One region of the Teredinibacter haidensis genome, then DNA from elsewhere that is predicted to be linked to it. Evidence: riboswitches for the same ligand, from Rfam matches in the RefSeq annotation. Region 1 holds a riboswitch; the other holds the start of a gene.
The links. A riboswitch is a leader RNA that binds a small molecule or an ion and turns the genes downstream of it on or off. The one in region 1 is predicted to bind cobalamin.
Positions count from the first base shown of each region.

Region 1 (4,216 bases):
AAAATTAAAGTAAACGTAAGAGGCGTTGAGGGAAAGTACTCGACGCCACTATGTCTTTAAATTTTGTTAAGCACTAAAAACCATTCCGAAAGCTTCAGTCAGCTTTTTGTCAGAATGCTCGTGGCGGCGCCTTATGGAGGTTGGCGGGTTTTCACGAGTGGCGTTTCATTGAAAGAATGGTTTGAGTTTGTCCCTAAAGCCCTCTTTGGTGTGCTCGTTTAGTATCCGATGAACGACCAAATTATTATTAATTATATGGATCTGCTAAATTTGGCGGAAACGGATACACGGTATGGCACCCGTATCGTTCGGTATATTATGTTACTCAGGGTAACTTAAGCTGTTGATATATGTCAACTGTTCAGACTATGTCGTACCGTCTTGCGTGGCGTTGGTGCTCTATAGGTATTTAGCTAACCATCGTCGGGCTTGGTCTAGCACTGATACTGCTTAGATTAATTGCGCAATTTCATCTGGTGTTGTGGGGGGAACTGAGGTTGTTCGGGGGGGCGAGACGGTTCGCTTATCCTAGGGCCAAGTTTGAACGGCTTCTGCCCAAGTAAAGTATGAGGTGGTTTATTGAAAAGTGGTTTAAGTGGGGCGTACGGAAAGTAGTTGAAAAATTTTAAATCAATCGACATAGCCTTTAAGCAAGGCTTCAATATGCCAGTACAGCGAATCATAAAATTTCATGTTAAATACGCTAAGTTCGGGTATTTCGTAGGCCTTTGCCATTAATGCGCTTGGGTTACTTAAGTGCCAGGCGCCGATTAGGGAAGAAAAAAGTTGTAATATACATTGGATCGCGTTTTGGGGCGTTAACGACAATTCTATGGCTACCGTTTTTACGAGCGGTTGCATTAATATTGCCACTTCACTTTTAAAGTCAATGGCCTCTTCGAGCGTAAGTGGTTGCTCGAGTACAGTTGTGAGTATGCCGCTCAAACGACAAAATATGGGTCGGCTAACAAATACCTTGGTAATGGCCTCTGATGATGGCGGTGTAAAAGCTTTAATCAGTAATGGAATTAGTTCGGATAACTCCCTGCGATAGATTTCCAAAAATATAAGTTCTTTGACGCGGAAATATCGATAGAGTGCCGGTTTACTCATGCCAACAGCGGCAGCAATGTCGTTGAGGTTGCAGCGCTCAAAGCGCTGTTCTGCGATAACACTTTCAGCCGCCGAAAGGATTTCAGTAATCCGGATTTTTTTACAATCTTCAGATCGCGCTCGCCGAAACGTCACGATGCTACTCCTTTTTCGTACCAATAATAATATGTATGCAAGTAATCGAATCCAATGATTGAAAAATGGCAAAATCAGCCAATTATACTGTCGAAAATAAAAATGCCCGTGAATTGAAAATTTTTCTATTCAGTAAAATGGAAGAATAGACGCTATGCGCGCCATCCGCAACTGCCAGAAAATGCCTAGATAAGGGTGGTGCAACACGTAAACAATAGAGGTAGATGCTTGGGCTTGCTCAATTATTCGCCTAAGCTTCGCGTTTTTCTTACTGTTATTTTGTGGTGACGTTACGGCATTTTTCCATTCTTTTTCGGGCGTCGCTATGATGTTTCCCTAAAAGTAGAAGATTATTTTTTTCGTTAAAGCGGTTGCGTAATCTCTTTACAATAGGGTTTGATATAGATGCTTACAAATTTCCTTTATCGACGATACGTTTTAAGTGAATCCATCTTGCGATGGACCGTCGCTTGGACCTCGTTGATATGTATTCGTCCGGGGCGAATTAAAATTTAATCAGAGCTTCACCAGTTGGTTACCTCCAACGTCCAAAACGAATAAGCTTGAATCTTGTCTCTTTTGAGATATCCGTTTGTTATGGGCGGGAGCCTGTCGGAAAGATAGCAGATAATTGGAGGTTGTCGCGTTAGTTATAGGCTTGTTTAAATGAGTAAAATCGCTATTTAGCGTCTGAGATAATCTCGGCGGGCTTGTACGCTGCTCCAGATGCCTTTTGGTAAAGTCCTCGCTCAAAGCAGCGGCTGGATGTTACATTCGTCTCTTTTCAGGTCATTGATCCATCACAAATAAAAATAGTAATTATCCTATATGATGTGTTTTAAGTGATGAGAAGCACAACATGTAGGCTTTGTGTCACTAAATGCAGGGGAACCTGGTGTGAATCCAGGGCTGTCGCGCAACGGTAATAAGTGGGAATGTATTAATCCCCACTTTAAGCCCGAATGCCTGCCAATGTGCTGCCAGAAAGCTGACAGCTCAACCCGGGTCTCGCGCTAGGACCAGCAGGGTGGTCGACGCTGTTGACCTTACCTTCCCCGCCGTTCACTAAGTTTCCGCGCGACCCCCCACAGATATCGGGGAGTCTTATGTCTAGTAACGTGGCGTCAGCCAATTCATTGTTTTCTCAAATGCCAGAAGCCGTGCGTAAACGCGACGGCAGTCGCGCTGTTTTTGAGCGCGACAAAATCGAGCAGGCCATCGCTAAAGCTGGGCTTGCGACGAATGAGTTGGACGGAGCAGAAGCCAGTCTAATGACGTCGCAGGTACTGAAAGTTATCGGTCATTTGCAAGTACGTGAAGTGGATATAGAGCGCGTACAAGACATTGTCGAACAGGCCTTGATCAGTGCCAATCACTTAAAAACAGCGCGGGCGTTTATTGTCTATCGCGAACAGCATCAGCGCTTGCGAAAGGATAAGCAAACCTTGGTGGATGTGTCCTCAGCTGTTAACGAATATCTCGATAGGCTCGATTGGCGGGTTGCTGCGAATGCCAATCAGGGGTATTCGCTGGGCGGATTGATCCTTAACACCTCTGGAAAAATTATCGCCAACTACTGGCTTAATCATGTGTATCCGCCCCAAATAGGCGAGGCTCACCGCAAGGGCGACTTGCATATTCACGATTTGGATATGCTCAGCGGTTATTGCGCGGGCTGGTCACTGCGCACGCTGTTACACGAGGGCTTGAACGGTGTGCCCGGTCAGGTAGAGGCAGCGCCACCGCAACATATGTCGAGCGCCGTGGGCCAGATCGTGAATTTTCTGGGAACCCTGCAGAACGAATGGGCCGGTGCCCAGGCCTTCAGTTCTTTCGATACCTATATGGCGCCATTTGTGCGCAAAGATCAGTTGAGTTATACCGAAGTTCGCCAGCACATTCAGGAGTTGGTTTACAACCTGAATGTGCCCTCGCGCTGGGGTACGCAAACCCCTTTTACCAACCTTACGTTCGATTGGGTGTGCCCGGACGATCTTAAACAGCAGAACCCTGTTATCGGCACCGAGACCATGCCATTTTGCTACGGCGAGCTGCAGTGTGAAATGGATATGATCAACCGCGCGTATATCGAGGTTATGTCCGAGGGCGACGCCAATGGCCGCGTGTTTACCTTCCCTATCCCCACGTACAACATCACTCGTGAATTTCCCTGGCACTCAGAGAATGCCGAGCGCCTGTTTGCCATGACAGCCAAATACGGCCTGCCGTATTTCCAAAATTTTCTCAATTCCGAGCTGGAGCCCAATATGGTTCGCTCCATGTGCTGCCGGCTGCAGCTGGATTTAAGGGAGCTGTTAAAGCGGGGTAATGGCCTCTTTGGCTCTGCCGAGCAAACGGGCTCTCTGGGTGTGGTAACTATCAATTGCGCGCGCCTGGGTTACCTGCACAAAGGTAATGAGGCTGGGTTGATAGAGGCCTTGGATCGGTTGCTGGACCTGGGGCGGGACAGCCTAGAGCTTAAGCGCAAAGTGATACAGCGGCATATCGACGCGGGCTTATTTCCTTATACCAAGCGTTATTTGGGCTCGCTGCGCAACCATTTCTCCACCCTGGGTATAAATGGTGTCAATGAGATGATTCGCAATTTTTCCGAAGATCAATGGCATATTGCCACTCCCGACGGCAAAGCACTGGCGCTGCGGCTGCTCGACCATGTGCGTTTGCGTATGACACAGTTTCAGGAAGAAACCGGGCATCTATACAACCTGGAAGCGACACCGGCGGAAGGCACGACCTATCGTTTTGCGCGGGAAGATAAAAAGCGCTTTAAGGATATCCTGCAGGCAGGTACGGAGGATAGTCCGTACTACACCAATTCCTCCCAGTTACCGGTGGATTTCACCCAGGATCCCTTCGACGCGCTGGAGCGTCAGCAGGAATTGCAAAGTAAGTACACGGGTGGAACGGTTTTACATCTCTATCTGGGCGAGCCTCTGGCAAGCGCAGA
Region 1 is NZ_CP060084.1:4,698,387-4,702,602, forward strand. Features, by position in the region: gene H5715_RS19150 (TetR/AcrR family transcriptional regulator) at 631-1,248, opposite strand; cobalamin riboswitch at 2,095-2,236, shown strand; gene H5715_RS19155 (ribonucleoside triphosphate reductase) at 2,355-4,216, shown strand, end outside.

Region 2 (4,216 bases), 1.9 Mb from region 1:
TCCAGCACCTGGTAATCGTCTAAAGGTACGCGAACATTCTGATAGGTGTCATTATCATAGACTTCATCATCAGCATCCGTCGCCAAACGCAGATTCGCCAGCATATTCAAATTATTATCCATAAAAGCGAATTGTAGTCCCATGTTGCCCTGTAGTTGTGGGCGACGAAGACGGGGTAAATTATCGGACGTTTCACTTTCGTTATGGGTAACGTTACCGACAAATTTAATCGTGCTGCTAAAGGCGTAATCGGCAGCCAATTCAACGCCCTTAGATGAGGTTGTTCCCGAACGCTGTAAATAGCCAGAATAAGACGCCATGTCGTAATATATTTCGTCTTCTATTTTCTGGTTAAAGTAAGTAAGTTGCACTAACGCTTTACCGTCAATAAAATAATCCACGCCGATATCAAAGCCACGGCTTTGCTCTTCAGTTAAGACCGTTTCGGCTGCCGCGCCGAACGCATCAGGGCCAGCATTGTAAGCAATCTCATACAAACTGGGCGCTCTGAAGCCGGTGCCAAAGCTGGCTCTATATTTAAGCCCTTGGTCGACACCATCGCTATTTTTTTCACTTTGAACCCATGCCGTAGTCGCGCGATAGCTGAAGTGCTCTCCAAAATCATCGCTGTCATCATAACGCCCACCAAAGGTGTAGAACGCATTATCGGAAAATTGGCCCTGCCACTCGGCAAAAACCGCCGACTGATCCTGAGATAAATCGTCTCCACCCTCTATAACAACGGTTTCAGACTTATTATCTAACCCAAACACGAGAGTACTATTTGCCAAGATTTTAGCGCTTCCGAGATACTCGACTTTTTCTACATCACCCTTGTAGCCGTAAGAGAATACGCCATCGGCCAAATAATCCCTCTCCGTATTGGTTTTGGCTAGGGCCAACTGGTGGTTCATTTTTTCGCCACTATAGCTGGCGGACAAACGCCCTGCTTGCTGACTATAGTCCGACTTGCAGTCGTGCGTTGTCGGGTAGCCACAATTATCATATTCCGTGTTTCCCTCCACATCGCGAAGCACGAATTGAGCCCGCCAGTTCTCCGATAAGTTTAAACCGCCTTTAAAGTGCAGGGTTTGATTCTCGTAACCATCTTTGTCTGCTTCGCTATCGCTCACCAGCGAGTTATAACCATCGGTAGAGTTTTTTGCAGCCGACAAAAAAACATCGCCCCGAGCACTACCACTGGCAATATAGCCATTTACATCCTGTTGCTGGTAGCTTCCCCCCTGAACGCCAATTTGGCCTTGAATCCCTTCATCTACCGTCCGGGTAAAAATATTGACGACACCACCCGCATCCGCACCATATACAAAGCCCTGCGGCCCACGCAATATTTCTACTTTTTCGATTTCACCATTGGCATTGATATGTTCCATTGCGGTGCTTACCTGCGGGCCTGTTGGGTCCGACATTTCGATACCATCGATTAACACCAGGGTTCGATAACCTTCTTCTCCGCGAATACGCAAACTAGTGACTTTACCTGCACCGCCGCTATTACTAACGGATACGCCGGCCTCTGTACGCAATAGATCGGCAATCGCATTGTAACCACGTAGCTCGATTTCCTGCTCATCAATAACCGTAACGGAAGCGCCGATCTGACGAATAGGCGTTTCGTTTTTTGATGCCGTTACAACGGTTTCTTCAAGAAGTGGTTGCGCAAGGGAATAGGAAGAGAAAATCACAGCATTAATAGCGGTGAATAAAACAGATTTTTTCATGTTAGTCCTCATAAGCGTAAAAGCAAGCTAATGAGGGAGGCAGCCAGGGATGATGTAGACAAGTTTGATAAGACGGCTACAAATACTGGTTAGTATTGAATACGGCTATGCCGCAGGTAACGCTGTCCGCAAGTCGGGGATCACTCCAGGATGGTAGCCCTCCGCTCCATCAACGAAAATGAAACAGGCTGGTATCGGGCTATTACCTACTAAAAGTAGCTTTTACCGTTGCGGGGGCAGCGTTGGGTTTTCACCAAACTTCCCATTTATCTTGCGGCGTCGCGCAAGCACCTGTAACTGGCGGCGACTGTATAGAGGCGCCATTAGAATGTCAACTTGCCCATTAAATTCGATTAAATCCAACGAAGCGTTTACAAAAGTGGTCCAAACCGGATTGAACAAACTCACCCCTATTCCACTTCCTTTCCCCCGCTTTGAACCGACCTAAGCGGGAGGCAACAAAGGTTGCCGCCTTCAGCCTTCGACTGCCCATAAGAGGAGAATCGAGCAAAAGATGAACCGGCCGCAAGGTGTACTCTTTCCCTTCGAACAACGTTAAGCGCTTAATATCTTTAGCCCGAACATGGAAATACACCTGTCCCTCTACGCTATCACCTCCACGCACCGAATAAATCATGGGGTAGTGCTGATTCCTGACCTGAACACAGCGATACCCCTTTAGCTCTGCGTTCTGCTGGCCGTAACGCCCCTTTACAATTGATCGCCACACGCGAGGATACATAAGTGAACCGTACACAAACAAATGCATAATGCTGTCAACTCCCCCAAAAACCACTAACGATTAAAACTACCTACGCCAATTTTGTACTAAATATAGGTAAGACGAAAGCCAGTATTGGACCAAATTGACCCTCTATAACAACCGTGACATGATAGCCGTCTATTTATTCACCTGAATGAATTTCGCGCCACGACAAGTACGCGCTATAATTGTCCTTTTTGGGCCATCGCGGCCCATCAACTGACAATATAACGATAAAAATAAAACTAATGACCAAACGCCACACTTTATCGGCACGGATAACCCTCGCCTTTTTGGGGGTTGCCTGCAGTGCCTTCAGTTTTGCCCAGCCCCCATTGCAGGCAAAATTTTGGGCGACAGGATTAAGCACAACAAGGGCCACTTACGAATCTCTTCTTGCCGAGCACCTTCTGGATATTACCCAGCCCACACATGGTCCTTACGAATTTAGCGTTCATTACCTACAAGTAAACTACGATCGTGGAAGACGGGTAGTAGCAGAGGGAAAAGAGGTTAACTTCTTCACCAACCCCCTACCCGCCCGCAAGTTGGAGATGGATGGAGAGCTAAATGTTATTAGCGTTCCATTACTGCATGGGCTCCTAGGTTATCGTGTTTTAATTGCCCGCAAGCAAGATCTTCACATATTTGCCAGCATAGAAAACTACGCTGATTTGCAGAAGCTTAAAGCTGGACAGGTTAACTATTGGGCCGATGTCCCAGTGTATAAAGAAAATGGCCTACCGCTGGTGGTAGGCTCCTCGTTCGAATCGCTCTTTTTTATGCTGAGCCGAGGACGCTTCGACTATATACCTTTAAGTGCCGGTGAAGCCGTGCAATCGTTAAGTGAAGTGGGACCGGATTACGGCAATCTTGCGATTGTGCCGGGTATTGTTCTTTACTACCCTTTCCCGGTGTTTTTCCAGGTGAGTAAGCACCACCCAAAACTAACAGCGCGGCTGGAGCACGGATTGAAAATCGCTCACAAAGAGGGTTCTTTAGACACGCTTTTCTATCGATATTTTAAAGATGTTATAACTCAGATGAATCGAGAAAACACTCGCCTGTTTTACTTGAAAAACTCAAACATCCCAGCACCTTTTAGTCTGGAGCCCCCTAAACTTGTATCTACTCAGCGGGTTATTTCTGCTCCAGGGCTAATCGACGTTCGCTAAGCCCTCATGCTGCCAACGTTCTATAAGTGCCCGTTGGTTTTACTGAAGAATAAAGGCTCGTTAGCCTTTTGAAAGTGGTTTTCACGTTTTACATCGAAATGTTTTAGCATAAAGTCCTCAATTTTTGGCTTTACGTTTGCGCGAAAGCGACGACCACTGAAAACACCATAATGCCCCACACCCGTTTGAATATAATCGAGTTGACTCTCCTGCGGTATATTCACGCATAATGTATGCGCGGCCTGGGTTTGACCAATTCCGGATATATCATCATTTTCACCCTCTATCGTCATCAAGCCCACCTTTGTTATTTTTGAAGGTTGCACCAACTGACCTCGATGCATAAATTCACCTTTGGGCAAACGATGCTCCTGGAAAATATCACTGATGGTTTGCAGATAAAACTCTTCCGTTAAATCAAGTACAGCGAGATATTCGTTGTAGAAATCCCGATGCCTTTGCGCACTATCACAGTCACCCTCAACTAGGTGCTCAAAATATTTATTGTGGGCGGTTACGTGACGGTCCTGGTTCAT
Region 2 is NZ_CP060084.1:1,688,672-1,692,887, forward strand. Features, by position in the region: gene H5715_RS06615 (TonB-dependent receptor plug domain-containing protein) at 1-1,742, opposite strand, end outside; cobalamin riboswitch at 1,912-2,052, opposite strand; gene H5715_RS06620 (gamma-glutamylcyclotransferase family protein) at 2,086-2,511, opposite strand; gene H5715_RS06625 (type 2 periplasmic-binding domain-containing protein) at 2,754-3,680, shown strand; gene H5715_RS06630 (polyhydroxyalkanoate depolymerase) at 3,701-4,216, opposite strand, start outside.
Region 2: it holds a riboswitch for cobalamin, as region 1 does, so the genes downstream of both, H5715_RS06615 (TonB-dependent receptor plug domain-containing protein) here and H5715_RS19155 (ribonucleoside triphosphate reductase) in region 1, are expected to answer to the same signal.